Linked DNA regions of Arthrobacter globiformis. The main gene of each other region encodes a partner of the protein of the gene in region 2 in a complex. Links are inferred from orthologs where the notes say so. Each region holds a gene or a part of one and is shown on either strand. Other genes may lie near its edges.

Region 1 (9,009 bases), 250 kb from region 2 along the record:
ATTTGGAGGGCACCATGGAGTTCATGATCAGCGGACGAAATCTGACGGTCTCGGACCGATTCCGCGAATATGCCGGCGAGAAGATCTCGAAGATCGAATCGCTTGGGGACAAGGTCCAGAGGGTCGACGCGAAGGTTTCAAAGGAAACAAATGCGCGGCAGACCGGTGACCAGCTCACGGTTGAAGTGACAGTCCTGGGCCGCGGCCCCGTGATCCGTGCCGAAGCAAGCGCCGCAGATAAGTTCGCCGCGTTCGACCTCGCCTACAACAAGCTGCTTGAGCGGCTGCGCAGGGCCAAGGACCGCAAGAAGGTCCACCACGGGCGGCATACGCCCAAGGCCGTACGCGAGGCAACTGCAACGCTGGAGCCCGCGAGCTCCAACCAGCCGATCTATGTCGAAGCGAGCAATAACAGCCAGACCGCTCCGGAACCCGCTGAGAAATCGCCGTACGATGTCGACAACGACATTCCCGCCGGCGACTCGCCGGTGCTGATTCGGCGCAAAGTGTTCCCGGCCGCGTCCCTCACCCTTGACGACGCCGTGGACAACATGGAACTTATCGGTCACGACTTTTACCTTTTCGTGGACAAGGCCACGAACGCTCCATCGGTTGTGTACCGTCGCCGCGGCTGGACATACGGGGTTATCACCCTGGACCACTACTGCGAACCCGGCGAAAACACGCATGAGGAGAAAATCCTTGCGTACCGCTCGGACGACGCGGCCGCAACTGCATAAGATGGAGCCCAGGCAACGAAAGGGCTGACATGGGTGCATCGCTGAGCCTCTCGCAGGCCCGGCGGATCGCACTGGCAGCCCAGGGACTGGACAAAGGACGGCCCGCCGGCCCCGTGACCTCACGGGCGGTGGGCCGGACCTTTGCCCGGATCCAACTCGTCCAGATCGATTCCGTCAACGTTCTGGCCCGGAGCCACTTCCTCCCGTTCTTTTCCAGGCTCGGCGACTACGACCGCTCCATCCTCCAGCAAATGGCAGGCAGGCACCCGCGGCGAATGCTGGAGTACTGGGCCCACGAAGCCAGCTACATCCGCCCGGAACACTTCCTGGACCTGGTGGTGTGGCAGAACCGCAAGTGGGTTGGGGCGGCAGGGATGGACCCCGGGCTGCGCTCCGGTGTAACTGGCCGGGTCCTTGATGCGCTCGCCGACGGCAGGCCCATGACCGCCGCCGAACTCACCGCCAGGCTCGGGCACGTGGAAGACCGCAAGCACGTCAACTGGGGCTGGAACTGGAACGCCGTCAAACGGGTGCTGGAGCACCTGTTTGAAGAGGGAGTCGTCTCATCGGCGTCAAGGACGGACCAGTTCGAACGGCAGTATGCCCTGACCCGCCAGGTTTTGCCCGGGCATGACCTCGACGCGATACCGGATCCCGCGGCCGCCATGGACCGGCTCATCGATGCTGCGGCGCAGGCCCACGGGATCGGGACGGTGCGGTGTTTCGCCGACTACTTCAGGACTCCGGTAAAGGCAGCTGCTGCCTCGGTTCAGCGCCTCGTTGATGCCGGGCGCCTGGAACCGGTGACAGTGGCAGGCTGGGACCGGAAGGTGTACCGCCACGCCCAGGCCCGGCTGCCGCGCCAGGCTGCCGGCAGGGCGCTACTCAGCCCATTCGATTCGCTGGTGTTTGAACGGCGCAGGCTCGAAGAGCTCTTCGGATTTCATTACCGCATCGAGATTTACACCCCGGTGGCAAAACGGCGCTTCGGCTACTATGTGCTTCCGTTCCTGCTCCGCGACCGCATTGTGGCAAGAGTGGATCTTAAGGCTGACCGGGCCGCGGGCCTGTTGCTTGCCAAGGCGTGCTTCGGTGAGCCGGACGCTCCGGCGGACACCGCCGTCGAACTCGCCGCTGAGCTGCAGCTGATGGCAGGCTGGCTGGGACTGGACGGCGTAGCGGTCTTGCCGGTGGGGGATCTTGCTCCCGCGGTCGCGGTCGCGGTCAACGGCTATCCGCTGTGAGGGAACAGGGCAACGTGCCATGCGTCTCTCCCGTAGACTAAATCACGCCAGAATTCGGCAGCATGAGACTGGGAGCAACTTCACGTGGCATCACTAATCGAAAAAATTCTCCGCACAGGTGACAAAAAGCTCCTGAGGCAACTGCGGAACTATGCTGATTCCATTAACGCCCTTGAAGACTCGTTCCAAACCTTTACGGATGCGGAACTGCGCGAAGAAACAGACCGGCTCCGTGCGCGCCACCGGGATGGCGAGAAGCTCGACGACCTCCTGCCGGAGGCCTTCGCCGCCGTTCGCGAGGCGTCCTCGCGCACGCTCGGCATGCGGCACTTTGATGTTCAGCTCATGGGTGGTGCTGCCCTGCACCTGGGCAACATCGCCGAAATGAAGACCGGTGAAGGCAAGACTCTGGTGGCCACTGCTCCGGCCTACCTCAATGCCCTCACCGGAAATGGCGTGCACGTTGTCACCGTGAACGACTACCTGGCCGAATACCAGTCTGAGCTTATGGGCCGCGTCTACCGCTTCCTGGGGCTCACCAGCGGCTGCATCCTCGCCAACCAGGACCCGTCTGTCCGCCGCGAGCAGTATTCTGCCGATATCACCTACGGCACCAACAACGAATTCGGCTTCGACTACCTCCGTGACAACATGGCCTGGGACAAGTCCGAACTGGTGCAGCGCGGCCATAACTTTGCGATCGTCGATGAAGTCGACTCGATCCTCATCGACGAGGCCCGTACGCCGCTGATCATTTCAGGCCCGGCCCAGGGTGACACCAACCGCTGGTACAGCGAGTTCGCCAAGGTTGTCCTGCGCCTGCAGCCGGAGAAGGACTACGAAGTCGACGAGAAGAAGCGCACCGTCGGCGTACTCGAAAGCGGAATCGAAAAGGTTGAGGACTACCTCGGCATCCAGAACCTCTACGAATCCGCAAACACGCCCCTGATCGGCTTCCTCAACAACGCCATCAAGGCCAAGGAGCTGTTCAAGCGGGACAAGGACTACGTCATCCTCGACGGCGAGGTCCTCATCGTTGACGAGCACACCGGCCGTATCCTGGCCGGCCGCCGCTACAACGAGGGCATGCACCAGGCGATCGAAGCCAAAGAGGGCGTCGAGATCAAGGCTGAAAACCAGACCCTCGCCACGGTGACGCTGCAGAACTACTTCCGCATGTACGACAAGCTCTCCGGTATGACGGGCACGGCAGAGACCGAAGCCGCCGAATTCATGAGCACGTACAAGCTCGGGGTAGTTGCCATCCCCACAAACCGGGACATGGTTCGGATGGACCGGTCCGACCTGGTCTACAAGAACGAAACCGTCAAGTTCGATGCAGTGGTCCGGGACATCGCCGAACGCCATGAAAGTGGCCAGCCTGTGCTCGTTGGCACCACGAGCGTCGAAAAGAGCGAGTACCTCTCGCGCCTGCTGGCGAAGGAGGGCATCCGGCACGAGGTTCTCAACGCCAAGAACCACGCCCGTGAAGCCGCCATCGTGGCCCAGGCCGGACGCAAGGGTGCGGTCACTGTCGCCACCAACATGGCTGGCCGCGGCACGGACATCATGCTGGGCGGCAACGCCGAGTTCACCGCCATCGCCGAACTGGCACAGCGGGGACTTGACCCGGAGGAAAACTCGGACGAGTACGAGGCCGCCTGGCCCGGGGCGCTGGAGGCTGCGAAGAAGGCCGTCAAGGACGAGCACGAGGAAGTACTGGGCCTGGGCGGGCTGTATGTGCTGGGAACTGAGCGCCACGAATCCCGCCGCATCGACAACCAGCTCCGCGGCCGCTCGGGCCGCCAGGGCGACCCCGGCGAATCCAGGTTCTACCTTTCGCTGACCGACGACCTCATGCGCCTGTTCAATTCGGGAGCGGCGGAGCGGCTCATGAACAGCTCCGTGCCCGACGACGTGGCGCTGGAATCCAAGCTGGTCTCGCGCGCCATTGCCTCGGCCCAGGGGCAGGTCGAGGGCCGGAACGCCGAGCAGCGAAAGAACGTCCTGAAGTACGATGACGTCCTCAACCGCCAGCGCGAGGCCATCTATGGCGACCGCCGCCGGATCCTCGAAGGCGATGACCTTCACGAAAAGGTGCAGTTCTTCCTGGAAGACACCATCAACGCACTGATCGACGAAGCGACCGCCGAAGGCAACGGCGACGACTGGGACTTCGACCAGCTCTGGACCAACCTGAAGACGCTCTACCCTGTGACCGTGACGCCGCACGATGTCATCGACGAGGCCGGCGGCAAGTCGCGCATCACTGTGGAGTTCCTGAGGGAAGAAATCATGTCTGATGCCAAGCTGGTGTATCAGGCACGCGAGGAGGCGATCGGCTCCGAGAGCATGCGTGAACTCGAGCGGCGTGTTGTGCTCTCCGTGATCGGGCGGAAGTGGCAGGAGCACCTGTACGAGATGGACTATCTCAAGGAGGGCATCGGCCTGCGTGCCATGGCCCAGCGTGATCCGCTGGTGGAATACCAGCGTGAAGGTTTCACGATGTTCCAGTCCATGATGGAAGCCATCCGGGAGGAGAGCGTCGGCTTCCTCTTCAACCTTGAAGTGGAAGTCACCCCGGCCGAGGACGTCGTGGTTGCCGATGCCGCCGGAGGCCACACCGAACACCACGAGCCGCAGATCCGAGCCGCCGGTCTTGAGGCGCCGGAGAAGCCCGCGCAGCTCCAGTACACCGCGCCGCGGGAGGACGGCGGAGCCGAGACCCGGATTGAAGGCCGCGCTACAGGCCGCTCGGGCAACCCCGCCAAGGCCGCATCGCAGGAGCGGCGTGACGGGAAGAAGAAAAAGCGCTAACCAGCGGATATGACAGGAAGGGACCGGAGCTCGTGCTCCGGTCCCTTCCTGCTTTCGCGTTAGCCAATCTCCAGGGCGGTCACGCGCCAGACGTTTTTGCTGCGTTCCAGCCGGACGGCGACTGCCCGGACCCGCAGTTCATCAATCACCACCGCGCTGGCCTCGTAAACGTCAGGCGTCACCCCGCAGGCGCGGACCGAGCGGACTGATGCGTTGCGGTGGAGCAATTCCATCTTCCGGGGAGCCCGGGCAGCCACCCGCCGGGTGAGGGCCGCCCGGTGCTGGAGCACGGTGAGGCAGCGCTGGTCCAGCCGCCGCGCCAGCTGGTGGATGGGCCTCGTTCCCGCCAGGACCTCAATGGCAGCCTGGACCGTGGCCCTGGTGATGGCGCATATTTCGCGCGCCTCGTCTCCGGGGGCGGGAGCTACCGCCAGCTGAGTTTGCGCTGGCCGGGTTTGCGCGGACCGGGTTTGCGTGTGTTCAGGGCAGGAGGGTGCCGCTACCGCCGGGCGGGCGGGCGCGGCCGGGAGGGGCTCAAGAACAGCGCTTCCTTCACGCCGTATTGGAGTTACTGCAGTCATGATCGGTCCTTCGGTAGAGGCTGGCTTGGGATGGCCGCGAGGAGGGGCGGCCGCGGGTCCGGTGGCGCGGAAGGAAAGCATGCCGACGCCGCTTACGGCGGCGGCGGGCTGAGGAGCTGGCCCGGGAGAAGGACGTTGGGATCGGCTCCGATGATGTTCCGGTTGGCCTGGTGCCAGAGCGGCCAGCGGGCTGCGATTTCCACCTCGGAAGCACCGGGACCCAGTTCGCGTGCGGCGATGGTCCAGAGTGATTCGCCGGCCCGGACGGGTACCTCGCGGCGGGCACTGGCCGGCTCAGCCGTTGCCCTGGCCGGCAATGAGGCGACGAGGCCGGGTTCCACAACCGGGACGCGCGGCTTCCACTGAGGCTGGAGTTCGCTGCCCTCCGCGACGGATCTTTCGGTGATGCCGGAGTCCGCGGAACGGCCGGCGGGTAGGTCCGGCCGCCGGTCGGTCAGGGGCGCCCATGCTGCGGACAGGGACGATCCGTTGCTCGAGGAAAGGGCTGCAGCGGGCAAGGCATCCGCATGGGCGAGCGGTGCGCCGAGGAGCTGCACGCCCACCGCGGCCATCGCCAGCCTGCGCATGAAAACAGGGCTGAACCGCCCTGTGGCGCGGGCGGCGGCATGATGCCCGGTCCGTTCCAGGAGTGCCGATGCAAAGGCGGTGGCCAGGGACAGCAGCCACCAGGCGATGACGGTCAGCCCGGCGGTGAGCGCCAACAGGCCAAGCAGGTCGTCGAAAAGCAAGGCCTGCTGGCGTGCAGCGGACCGCTTCCAATGGTCGACTATCCCGGCCCCGGTCAACGCCAGGAAGACTCCGAGCCCCAGGATGACAACCGCCAAGGCGGCTTCTGCCCTCACCGGGCGCTGGACCACTTCCGCCATGACTTCCTCCAACCAATGCATTTGATGCAGTTTGATCAACTTTGATTTCGTTTAGGATTAATGGAGTCAGTTTGCAGCAGTTGCATCTCTGTTGTCCATGGAGATAGGAAAGTTTGTGGATTAATTGACCGCCTTCGTGGGCGCGCCTACGCTGTCGCCATGCGATGGAATGCACTTTTTCAGGATCTTGAGCTGCAGCTTGCCGAGGCCGGGGTCCTGGGCCTGGAGTCCGAGATTGCCGAGCGCTCCCGGGCAGACACGGCCGCCATCGCGCTCGATGACAGGCTGCGTGGATCCCTAGGCTGCCACGTGGGCATCCATCTGGGTTCGGGACCTGTCTTTGCCGGCACGCTCAGCCATGCGGGATCCGAAAGCCTGGTCCTTGACGAGGCGGGACACCAGGTGCTGATTCCGTATGCCGCCGTCGGCCACTACACCGGACTCGGCCGGTTCGCGGTGGGCGAGTCGTCCCCCGTGCGCCGGAAACTCGGCCTTGCCAGCGCGCTGAGGGGGTTGGCGCGGGACAGGGCTGAACTCACCGTCCTGCTGGCAGGCCGGCCACCGGACGTGCAGCTCTCGGGCGTAATTGACAGGGTGGGGCGGGACTTTTTTGACCTCGCTATGACACTGCCGGGCGAAGCGCGCAGGGCTGGCCGGGTTGCCGATGTGGCAACGGTCCCGTTTCAGTCGCTGGGTGCGCTCCGCTCAAGGCGCGGCGGTGAACTCTGACGGCCCTCTCGTGCTCAAACGGATTTGGACTTGGCCTCTTGGATCATCCGGCTTGCCTCGGCATATCGCTCTTCGATGTACTGCTCAAGCATCTTCTCCTCGACGCGCCACTGGCCGCGGCCACCCACCTGGATCGCCTTCAGTTCGCCGCTGCGGACGAGGGCATACGCTGCCGGCGCGTTAATCTGAAGCTGCTCGGCTACATCTGCAAGCGTAAGGAAACGGGGCATATTCCAATTGTGCCACCGTTGGGCGCGGGTGGTGCCGTTATCCACAGTTTGGTGGTGTTTGCCTGAATACCTTTCCGATTGAGCGGGCATGCCGTAACAATGATCATGACCGGCGCGATTGAAGCGCCCAAGCGTCAAGGGGGAGCAGTACGCATGAGTGCAAGCACGGCGGCCACCGGCGCCCGGCTGAAGAAGCCTTCCTGGAAGGACCCGAGGCTTCTGGTGGGTGTGCTCCTTGTCCTCGCCTCTGTGGTCGGAGTCGTTGCTCTCGTCGGCAGTGCGGACCGCACCACAGAGGTATTTGCCGCCCGTGAGCCAATCGCCGTCGGCCAGAAACTCACTCCGGAAAACATCAGCCGGGTCAAGGTGCGCCTGGGTGATGTCGAAGCGCACTATGTCACGGCGGAGTCAGGTATTCCCGAAGGCCAGGTGGCCGTCCAGCGGATCGCCAAGGACCAGTTGGTTCCCCGTGAAAGCCTGGGCAGCGTCGACGCCCTGGACCGAAAGCCCGTGGCCGTCACGGTTCAGGAGGCCTTGCCTGAGCAGGCGGTGGCAGGCACCCGGGTCGACGTCTGGGTCTCCATGCCTGACGCCCGGAACGGATTTGCCGAGCCCAAGCTCCTGCTCCCGGGCGCGGAAATCGCGGAGGTCTCACAAGGATCCACCGCTCTGGGTGCTTCGAAATCCACGGTCCTGATGGTCCTGGTGGGGGACGGGCAGATGGCCTCGCTCCTTGGCGCGCAGGCAAACGAGGCTAAAATCTCAGTGGTGTGGAACCCCGGTGGGGCCGCCAAGTGAGCATCCCGGTTGTCACCGTCGGCGAGTCGCAGGAAGACCTGGTTGGCGGACTGGAGCGGCTGCACGGTCCCGTTACAGTAGTCCGGCGCTGCGCGGAGCTGGCAGAACTGCTGGCCGCCTGCCAGAGCGGGTTGGCCCGGGCGGCCGTTGTTGCCGAGGGAAGTCCGGACCTGACTGCCTCGCTGGTGGACAGGCTCGCCGCCGTGGGCGTAGTCATCATTGCCCTGACGGACAGCCCAGAGGAGCGGTTGAGGCTTCGCGACATCGGGGTCACTGCGGCGCCCTCGACCGTCGTGTCCACAGCCCTGGCGGAGAGTATTGCCGATGCCGTCAGTAGGCATGCGGGCTCGGTTCCGGCAGGACTGAATCCCGGCGCCGGACCCGGTTACAGCACGGGCTTCGCGGATGCCGGCGCGGCCCTGCGCCCGGAGGCTGTCGACACCGAACCGGAGCCGGCCGTTGTCGGAACCGGCAGGCTCCTGGCCGTGTGGGGGCCATCCGGCGCACCTGGCAGAACCCTGGTTGCCGTCAACATCGCAGGGGAGCTGGCTGCGCAAGGCAAGTCTGTCCTGCTGGTCGACGCCGACAGCTATGGGGCCAGCGTTGCCGGCGTCCTCGGGCTCCTCGACGAAGCGGCGGGTCTGGCGCAGGCTTGCCGGCTGGCCGACCAGGGCCTCCTGGACCGGGAATCATTGCTCCGGGTCGCCGTACCGGTTACTGCCACGGCAGGAACCTTCCGGGTTCTGACCGGCATAACCCGGGCCGACCGCTGGACCGAGCTGCGCGCGGCCGCGCTGGCGCTTGTTTTGGACCGAGCACGGGAATTGGCGGACGTCATCGTGGTCGACGCCGGCTTTTGCCTGGAGGCCGACGAAGAGCTGAGCTTCGACACGATGGCACCGCGGCGCAACGCCGCAACACTTAGGAGCCTTGAACTGGCGGACACCGTGATCGCCGTTGGCTCGGCGGATCCCATTGGTGTT
Region 2 (8,556 bases):
GTAATCCTCGAGGATGCCCAGGGGCTTGCCCGGCACCGATGAGACATAGTCGTCCACTGCCGCGCCGATGTCGCCCACGAACTTGCCCTTGGCCAAGGCGGCGATGCCGTGCCACAGGGCCGTCTCGGTGACGTCGGAGAGGCGCTGGTCCTCCGGGTCCGGCGTTCCCACGATGACGGTCCGGGCCGAGTCGGAGTGCCAGCCGTTGACGATGGCGCCGCCGTCGATCGAGATGATGTCGCCGTCCTGCAGGACCTTGGACCCTGGGATGCCGTGGACCACTTCCTCGTTCACGGACGTGCAGATGGTCGCCGGGAAGCCGTGGTAGCCCAGGAAATTGGACTTCGCCCCTGCCTCCAGGAGCACGGCAGCGAAGACCTCGTCGAGCTGCTTCGTCGTGACGCCCGGGGCTGCGGCGGCCACGGCGGCGTCGAGGGCGCGGCTCAGGACGAGCCCGGCCTCGTGCATGATGCGCATCTGGGCGTTGGTCTTGTATTCAATCCGTGGCTGGCCGAATGCCATCAGCGGTGTTTCCTCTCAATGTGCCTAGCCGTTCTGGTTGCCGGATGCGGGACCAAAACCGCTAAAAGCCGGAGGCCCCTCCCCATGGTCCGGGAGGAGCCTCGCAGCGTTGGAACTGATATCAGGCGGCCTGTGCCTCTTTGATCGCCTGCATGACGCGGTCGGTGACCTCGTCGATCTGGCCGATGCCGTCCACCTGGGTCAGGATGCCGCGTTCGGCATACTTGGCCACAACAGCCTCGGTCTGCTCGTGGTAGAGGTCCAGGCGGTGGCGGATGACGGCTTCGTTGTCGTCGCTGCGTCCGGTTTCCTTCGCGCGGCCCAGCAGGCGGGTCACGAGTTCCTCGTCATCGGCGGTGAGCTGCAGGACGACGTCCAGCTTCTGGTCGCCGTTGGCCAGGATCTGGTCCAGGTAGTCAACCTGGGCGGTGGTGCGGGGGTAGCCGTCCAGCAGGAAGCCGTCCTCGACGTCGCCTTCGCTGAGACGGTCGCGCACCATCTTGTTGGTCACGCTGTCCGGGACGAAATCCCCGTTGTCCATGTACTTCTTGGCCTCAACGCCGAGCGGCGTCTCGCCCTTGACGTTGGCGCGGAAGATGTCGCCGGTGGAGATCGCAACGACGCCGAGGCGTTCTGAAATGCGTTCCGCCTGCGTGCCCTTGCCCGAACCGGGTGGTCCGATAATCAACATTCTGGTCATCGCAATAGCCCTTCGTAGTGACGCTGCTGTAGCTGCGCGTCAATTTGCTTGACGGTTTCCAGGCCAACGCCCACCATGATCAGGATCGAGGTGCCACCGAACGGGAAGTTCTGGTTTGCGTTGATCAGCACGAGCGCCACCAGCGGTATCAGTGCCACGAAGCCAAGGTAGAAGGCTCCAGGCAGCGTGATGCGCGACAGGACGTACTGCAGGTAATCCGCGGTCGGCTTGCCGGCACGGATACCCGGAATGAAGCCGCCGTATTTCTTCATGTTGTCGCTGACCTCTTCAGGGTTGAAGGTGATCGCGACATAGAAGTAGGTAAAGAAAACGATCATGGCGAAGTACAGCGCCATGTAGATGGGGTGGTCCCCGCGGGTCAGGTTGTTGTTGATCCACTCAACCCACGGCTGGATCGGTTCCCCCGCCTTCGGCTGGTTGAACTGCGAGATCAACGCCGGCAGGTAGAGCATCGAGGAAGCGAAGATGACAGGAATGACGCCGGCCATGTTCACCTTGATGGGAATGTAGGTGCTGGTGCCGCCCACTGTGCGGCGCCCGATCATGCGCTTGGCGTACTGCACCGGGATGCGGCGCTGGGACTGCTCCACAAAGACCACCAGGGCAACCGTCAGCAGGCCGATGGCCAGCACAATGAAGAACGTGCCCGGACCCTGTGCGGTCCAGATGGCGCCCAGCGAGGTGGGGAAGCCAGCAGCGATGGCTGTGAAGATCAGCAACGACATGCCGTTGCCGACGCCCTTCTCGGTCACGAGCTCACCCATCCACATGATGAGGCCGGTGCCGGCCGTCAGCGTGATGATGATGAGGATGGTGGTGATGACGCTCTGGTCCGGGATGATGGGCAGGTTGCAGCCGGGCAGCAACTGCCCTGACCGCGCCAGCGACACCAGCGTCGTGGCGTTCAGCAGGCCAAGGGCGATCGTCAGGTACCGCGTGTACTGCGTCAGCTTGGACTGCCCGGAGGCGCCCTCTTCGTACAGCTGCTGGAAGCGCGGGATGACCACGCGCAGCAGCTGCACAATGATGCTCGCCGTGATGTACGGCATGATGCCCAGGGCGAAGATGGAGACCTGCAGCAATGCTCCGCCGCTGAAAAGATTGACGAGCTGGTAGATCCCGCCCTGGGTCTGCCCGTTCGACAAGCATTGCTGGACATTCTGGTAGCTCACACCGGGCGAGGGGATAAAGGCTCCCAAGCGGAAGATTGTGATGATTCCCAGCGTGAACAACAACTTGCGTCGCAGATCAGGCGTTCGAAACGCCCGGCCGAATGCGCTTAGCAAGCGTCCTCCTCAGTTGTTAATAAGTCTCGTGATGCAGGTCTATAAACCCAACAACCGAGTCTAACCGGTGTTTGCGGCATGCGAACAATCCGGAAGACCCAATGGGTATGAAAAAACTCCCGGCACAGGGGCCTCGGCCCCCGTGCCGGGAGTTTGCGCAGCGGGCTATTGCCCACCGGCTCCGGGACGGAATCCCTTAGAGCGCGGTGGTGCTGCCGCCGGCTGCAGCGATCTTTTCAGTAGCGCTGGCTGAGAAGGCGTGGGCGGTGACGTCAACCTTGACGGTGATGTCGCCGGTGCCAAGCACCTTCACGGGCTGGTTCTTGCGAACAGCACCCTTTGCAACCAGGTCCTCCACGGTGACAGCGCCACCTTCCGGGAACAGCTCGTTGAGCTTCTCCAGGTTCACAACCTGGAACTCAACCCGGAACGGGTTCTTGAAGCCGCGCAGCTTCGGCAGGCGCATGTGCAGCGGCAGCTGGCCGCCGGCAAAGCCAGCCTTCACCTGGTAGCGGGCCTTCGTACCCTTGGTACCGCGACCGGCGGTCTTACCCTTGGAACCTTCACCACGACCAACACGGGTCTTGGCGGTCTTGGCACCAGGGGCGGGACGCAGGTGGTGAACCTTCAGAGCGCTCTGCTTCTCAGCAGCTGCGGTCTCGGCCGTGTTCTTCTCTGCCATTACTTCGCCTCCTCAACATTCACGAGGTGCGGAACCGTGTTGAGCATTCCAACGGTCACGGCATCGGCGGTGCGGACAACGGTGTGTCCGATCCGCTTCAGGCCGAGGGACCGCAGGGTGTCGCGCTGGTTCTGCTTGGCGCCAATGACGCCCTTAATCTGGGTGATCTCCAACTTGGCGTCGGAGGGAGTCAGGTTCTTCGCCATGACTTAGACACCTGCCTTCTGGTTCATCAGAGCCTTCACCAGTGCCGGCGGGGCGATCTCGTCCAGCGGCAGGCCACGGCGTGCTGCCACGGCTGCCGGCTCTTCGAGGCGCTTCAGGGCATCAACGGTCGCGTGAACGATGTTGATGGCGTTGGAGGAACCGAGCGACTTGGAGAGGATGTCGTGGATGCCCACGCACTCCAGTACTGCACGGACCGGACCACCGGCAATAACACCGGTACCGGCGGAAGCCGGACGCAGCATTACGACACCAGCGGCCGCTTCACCCTGAACGCGGTGAGGGATGGAGTTGCCAACGCGGGGAACGCGGAAGAAGGACTTCTTGGCCTCTTCAACACCCTTGGCGATAGCTGCGGGAACTTCCTTGGCCTTGCCGTAACCGACGCCGACCAGACCGTTACCGTCACCAACGACGACGAGTGCGGTGAAGCTGAAGCGACGACCACCCTTGACGACCTTGGAAACGCGGTTGATGGTAACTACGCGCTCGATGAACTGGTTCTTCTCGGCTTCACGTCCGCCATCGCGGCCACCACGGCCACCGCGGTCGCCGCGGCCCTGGCCACGGTCGCCACGCTCGCCGCGACGGGCGCCACCACGGCGGTCCTCGGTAGCGGGGGCAGTGGTCTCAGCAGCTGCGGCTTCGGTCGCCTTCTCTTCTGCAGACACAGTGTCCTTTTCCTTGTTTGCTTCGGTCACAGTGACAGCCCACCTTCGCGTGCACCGTCAGCGACGGCGGCGATCCGGCCGTGGTACTTGTTACCACCACGGTCGAAGACAACAGCTTCGACACCGGCAGCCTTGGCACGCTCGGCTACGAGCTCGCCAACGCGCTTGGCCTTGGCGGTCTTGTCACCGTCGAATGCACGAAGGTCAGCTTCCAGAGTGGACGCGCTCGCTACGGTCTGGCCAATGGTGTCGTCGACAACCTGGACAAATACGTGGCGGGCGGAGCGGTTGACGACCAGGCGAGGACGTACAGCCGTTCCGGAGATGCGCTTGCGGATACGAAGCTGGCGGCGGCTGCGCGAAGCAGACTTGCTCTTGTTCGTACGCTTCTTGTTAATGGCGATGGCCATGGTTACTTACCAGCCTTTCCGACCTTGCGGCGGATGACTTCGCCCGCGTAGCGAATGCCCTTGCCCTTGTACGGGTCAGGCTTGCGCAGCTTGCGAATGTTGGCAGCAACCTCGCCGACCTGCTGCTTATTGATGCCTGAGACAGAGAGCTTGGTCGGCCCCTCTACTGCAAAGGTGATGCCAGCCGGAGCCGAAACGTTGACCGGGTGGCTGTAGCCGAGAGCGAACTCAAGGTCAGAACCCTTGGCCTGAACACGGTAACCGGTACCGACGATTTCGAGCTTCTTCTCGTAGCCTGCGGTAACGCCCTGGATCATATTGGCGATCAGGGTGCGGGTCAGGCCGTGGAGCGAGCGGGAGGCGCGCTCGTCGTTCGGGCGGGTGACGGTCAGGGTGCTGTCTTCCAGCGCAACCTCGATCGGGCTGGCCACAGTGTGGCTCAGCTCGCCCTTGGAACCCTTGACGCTGACGACAGAGCCGTCAACCTTGACCTCAACGCCGGCAGGAACGGTGATGGGGAGACGTCCAATACGTGACATTATTCTCTTCCTTTCCCGTTACCAGACGTAAGCGAGGACTTCGCCGCCCACGCCCTTCTTGCCGGCCTGCTTGTCAGTCAGGAGGCCGGAAGAGGTGGACAGGATTGCGATACCCAGGCCACCCAGCACGTGCGGCAGGTTGGTGGACTTCGCGTAAACGCGGAGACCCGGCTTGGAAATACGACGGACACCCGCGATTGAACGCTCGCGGTTCGGACCGAACTTGAGCTCGAGTGTCAGCTTCTTGCCGACTTCAGCGTCCTCTTCCTTCCAGCCGGCGATGAAGCCTTCGGCCTTCAGGATGTCAGCAACGCGAGCCTTGAGCTTGCTGTAAGGCATAGACACGGAATCGTGGTATGCCGAGTTTGCGTTACGCAGGCGCGTAAGCATATCTGCGACAGGATCTGTCATTGTCATTTGGGCACTTGCCCTTCCTCGTAACGGTTTCCGCCGTCGTGGTTCAACACCCGGCGGCCGGACCTTTTACGTAGTTAATTAAGCTTCGGTTTTGAACGGGAAACCAAGCGCCTTGAGCAGCGCGCGGCCTTCGTCGTCGGTCTTGGCGGTGGTCACAACCGTGATGTCCATGCCGCGGGTGCGGTCGATGGAGTCCTGGTCGATCTCGTGGAACATAACCTGCTCGGTCAGACCGAAGGTGTAGTTGCCGTTGCCATCAAACTGCTTGCCGCTGAGGCCGCGGAAGTCGCGGATACGGGGCAGAGCAAGCGTGACCAGACGGTCCACGAATTCCCACATGCGGTCGCCACGCAGGGTTGCGTGTGCACCAATGGGCATGCCTTCGCGCAGCTTGAACTGGGCGATCGACTTGCGGGCCTTGGTGACCTGCGGCTTCTGGCCGGTGATCAGGGTGAGGTCGCGGACAGCGCCGTCGATCAGCTTGGAGTCCTTGGCGGCATCTCCAACACCCATGTTCACTACAACCTTGACCAGACGGGGAACCTGGTTCACGTTCTCGTACTTGAATTCCTCAAGAAGCGCGCTCTTGATGGAATCGGCGTACTTGGTCTTCAGACGAGGAACGATCTTCGTTGCCGGAGTCTCGAGAGTCTCAGTCATTAGATGTCCTTCCCGGAGCTCTTGGCCACGCGGATGCGGACGGTCTTCTTGACGCCGTCCTTCTCAACGGTGTCGAGGCGGAAACCAACGCGGGTCGGCTTCTTGGTGGACGGGTCAACGAGAGCCACGTTGGAAACGTGGATCGGAGCCTCGACAACCTCGATGCCGCCGGTCTTGGTGCCGCGCTGCGACTGGCCGACCTTGGTGTGCTTGGTTACGCGGTTGATACCCTCAACCAGCACGCGGTTGGTGTCCGGGAACACGCGCAGAACCTTGCCCTGCTTGCCACGGTCGCCGCCGCGCTCAGCCTTGGCGCCAGTGATGACCTGAACCAGGTCACCCTTCTTGATCTTAGCCATGGACTAGAGCACCTCCGGAGCCAGAGAAACGATCTTCATGAACTTCTTGTCACGGAGCTCACGACCAACCGGTCCGAAGATACGGGTACCGCGGGGGTCACCGTCGTTCTTCAGGATGACGGCTGCGTTCTCGTCAAACTTGATGTAGGAACCATCCGCACGGCGGCGTTCCTTCTTGGTACGGACGATGACAGCCTTGACGACATCGCCCTTCTTTACGTTGCCGCCCGGAATTGCATCCTTGACGGTTGCGACGATGACGTCGCCAATGCCTGCGTAGCGACGGCCAGATCCACCGAGAACGCGAATGGTAAGGATTTCCTTAGCACCCGTGTTGTCGGCGACCTTGAGTCGCGACTCCTGCTGAATCACTATTTACTCCTTGCGTCGCGCCGGTTCTCAGACCGAAAATCTTCCTACGGAATGAGCCTTGCGGAACGGTTGATCGGGGTGTCTCTTGACCTGACTGGATTTTGCCAGACCAGGCCTAAACGCCCGTGCCACAAACAGTTGCCTCCCAGCCCGTGGAGGCGCAGGGGGGCACTATGCCGTGGCACGATTGTTTACGAGGTTTGCTGTCGGCGCACAACAGGCGCCATACAAACTCAATATCCTAGCACATTTGCCCGGCATCCCCATATCACAACCGGCAGGGGCCGATCCACTCCCCCACCCACCCGGCCGGCCGCCGTCGGACGCTCCCCGCTTAACGCGGACACCCCCGCTCCCAAAGGGAACGGGGGTGTCCGGTACAGCCGCCGGAGGCGATGCTGCAGGTGTTACTTAGCCTTCTCGAGGATCTCCACGAGCCGCCAGTTCTTGGTGGCGGACAGCGGGCGGGTCTCGGCGATGACAACCAGGTCGCCGATGCCGGCGGTGTTCTGCTCGTCGTGTGCCTTGACCTTGGAGGTGCGGCGGATGACCTTGCCGTACAGGGCGTGCTTCACGCGGTCTTCAACCTGAACAACGATGGTCTTGTCCATCTTGTCAGAGACCACGTAGCCGCGACGCGTCTTACGGTAACCGCGCTGCTCAGCCGTAGCTGCCGTAGCAGTTTCCGTCACGTTCTCGTCCTTTTCACTCACTTGGCGTCCTCCTCGGTCTCAGCCTCGGCCGGCTTTTCAGCCTTCTTAGCTGCAGACTTCTTGGACTTCTTTTCTTCCTTGGCTTCCACAACCGGTGCGGCAACCTCGGCACGAATGCCCAGCTCGCGCTCACGGAGAACGGTGTAGATGCGTGCGATGTCCTTCTTTACCGCGCGCAGACGACCGTGGTTCTCCAGCTGTCCGGTGGCGGACTGGAAACGCAGGTTGAACAGCTCTTCCTTGGACTTGCGGAGTTCTTCAACGAGACGCTCGTTGTCGAAACCGTCCAGCTGTGCGGGTGCGAGATCCTTCGACCCTACTGCCATTTCTACTCACCACCTTCGCGACGCACAATGCGTGCCTTCAACGGCAGCTTGTGGATTGCCAGGCGCAGGGCCTCGCGAGCTACCTCTTCATTGACACCGGAGAGTTCGAAGAGAACCCGGCCCGGCTTGACGTTGGCGACCCACCACTCCGGCGAACCCTTACCGGAACCCATGCGGGTTTCGGCAGGCTTCTTGGTCAGCGGACGGTCCGGGTAGATGTTGATCCAGACCTTACCGCCACGCTTGATGTGGCGGGTCATCGCGATACGGGCAGATTCGATCTGACGGTTCGTGACGTATGCCGGGCTCAGGGCCTGGATGCCGTACTCACCGAAGGAGACCTTGGTGCCGCCCGTGGCAGCGCCGGAACGACCCGGGTGGTGCTGCTTACGGTGCTTGACTCGACGTGGGATAAGCATTTAAGCCTGTCCTCCTTCTGCTGCCTGTGCCGGTGCTGCTGCCTCGGCTGCCGGAGCTGCAGCAGCAGGTGCTGCGTCGGCTGCCGGACGGTCGTTACGACGGCGGCGGTCACCACGGTCAGCGCCACCCGGGCGGCCCGGGCGGTCGCCGGAGCGGCCACGGGACGGTGCAGCAGCTGCCTGCTGAGCCAGTTCCTTGGAGGTGACGTCACCCTTGTAGATCCAGACCTTCAC

What was found.
Region 1: the proteins of secY (region 2) and secA are in contact, whole or in part, in a crystal structure (PDB 3DIN), measured with the Thermotoga maritima proteins. The link is inferred for Arthrobacter globiformis from one-to-one orthologs. Residues at the interface, in WP_004081795.1 of Thermotoga maritima: Glu108, Gly109, Glu110, Glu111, Ala236, Glu237, Arg238, Arg239, Ile240, Thr241, Ile242, Gln243, Tyr244, Ala245, Arg246, Arg247, Val248, Thr249, Gly250, Arg251, Arg252, Val253, Tyr254, Gly256, Ala257, Ser258, Thr259, Tyr260, Leu261, Pro262; in WP_004082002.1 of Thermotoga maritima: Glu261, Ala262, Arg263, Lys300, Ala301, Arg302, Thr303, Ile304, Ile305, Leu323, Tyr324, Asp325, Pro326, Val329, Ser330, Tyr333, Ile336, Lys340, Phe345, Val349, Glu363, Phe364, Tyr374, Ser375, Gly376, Gly377, Glu393, Ile395, Thr482, Ser483.

What each region holds. Positions count from the first base shown.
Region 1 is NZ_JAUSZX010000001.1:3,510,116-3,519,124, reverse strand. Bases 1,702-5,001 are described here. They hold secA (preprotein translocase subunit SecA), read left to right. Parts: upstream 1,702-2,068; coding sequence 2,069-4,801; downstream 4,802-5,001. Other genes in these bases: QFZ23_RS16450 (Rv3235 family protein), read right to left, coding at 4,861-5,001; QFZ23_RS16460 (winged helix-turn-helix domain-containing protein), read left to right, coding at 1,702-1,984. In the rest of the region: hpf (ribosome hibernation-promoting factor, HPF/YfiA family), read left to right, coding at 15-740; more of QFZ23_RS16460, read left to right, coding at 770-1,701; more of QFZ23_RS16450, read right to left, coding at 5,002-5,382; QFZ23_RS16445 (LysM peptidoglycan-binding domain-containing protein), read right to left, coding at 5,475-6,290; QFZ23_RS16440 (hypothetical protein), read left to right, coding at 6,429-6,998; QFZ23_RS16435 (helix-turn-helix domain-containing protein), read right to left, coding at 7,013-7,228; QFZ23_RS16430 (SAF domain-containing protein), read left to right, coding at 7,382-8,026; QFZ23_RS16425 (AAA family ATPase), read left to right, coding at 8,023-9,009. UniProt on the Escherichia coli protein: Required for protein export, interacts with the SecYEG preprotein conducting channel.
Region 2 is NZ_JAUSZX010000001.1:3,763,753-3,772,308, forward strand. Bases 375-3,221 are described here. They hold secY (preprotein translocase subunit SecY), read right to left. Parts: upstream 2,530-3,221; coding sequence 1,219-2,529; downstream 375-1,218. Other genes in these bases: map (type I methionyl aminopeptidase), read right to left, coding at 375-522; QFZ23_RS17620 (adenylate kinase), read right to left, coding at 644-1,213; rplO (50S ribosomal protein L15), read right to left, coding at 2,726-3,211; rpmD (50S ribosomal protein L30), read right to left, coding at 3,211-3,221. In the rest of the region: more of map, read right to left, coding at 1-374; more of rpmD, read right to left, coding at 3,222-3,417; rpsE (30S ribosomal protein S5), read right to left, coding at 3,421-4,137; rplR (50S ribosomal protein L18), read right to left, coding at 4,134-4,517; rplF (50S ribosomal protein L6), read right to left, coding at 4,520-5,056; rpsH (30S ribosomal protein S8), read right to left, coding at 5,075-5,473; rplE (50S ribosomal protein L5), read right to left, coding at 5,552-6,133; rplX (50S ribosomal protein L24), read right to left, coding at 6,133-6,492; rplN (50S ribosomal protein L14), read right to left, coding at 6,496-6,864; rpsQ (30S ribosomal protein S17), read right to left, coding at 7,272-7,577; rpmC (50S ribosomal protein L29), read right to left, coding at 7,574-7,903; rplP (50S ribosomal protein L16), read right to left, coding at 7,906-8,322; rpsC (30S ribosomal protein S3), read right to left, coding at 8,323-8,556. UniProt on the Escherichia coli protein: The central subunit of the protein translocation channel SecYEG. Consists of two halves formed by TMs 1-5 and 6-10.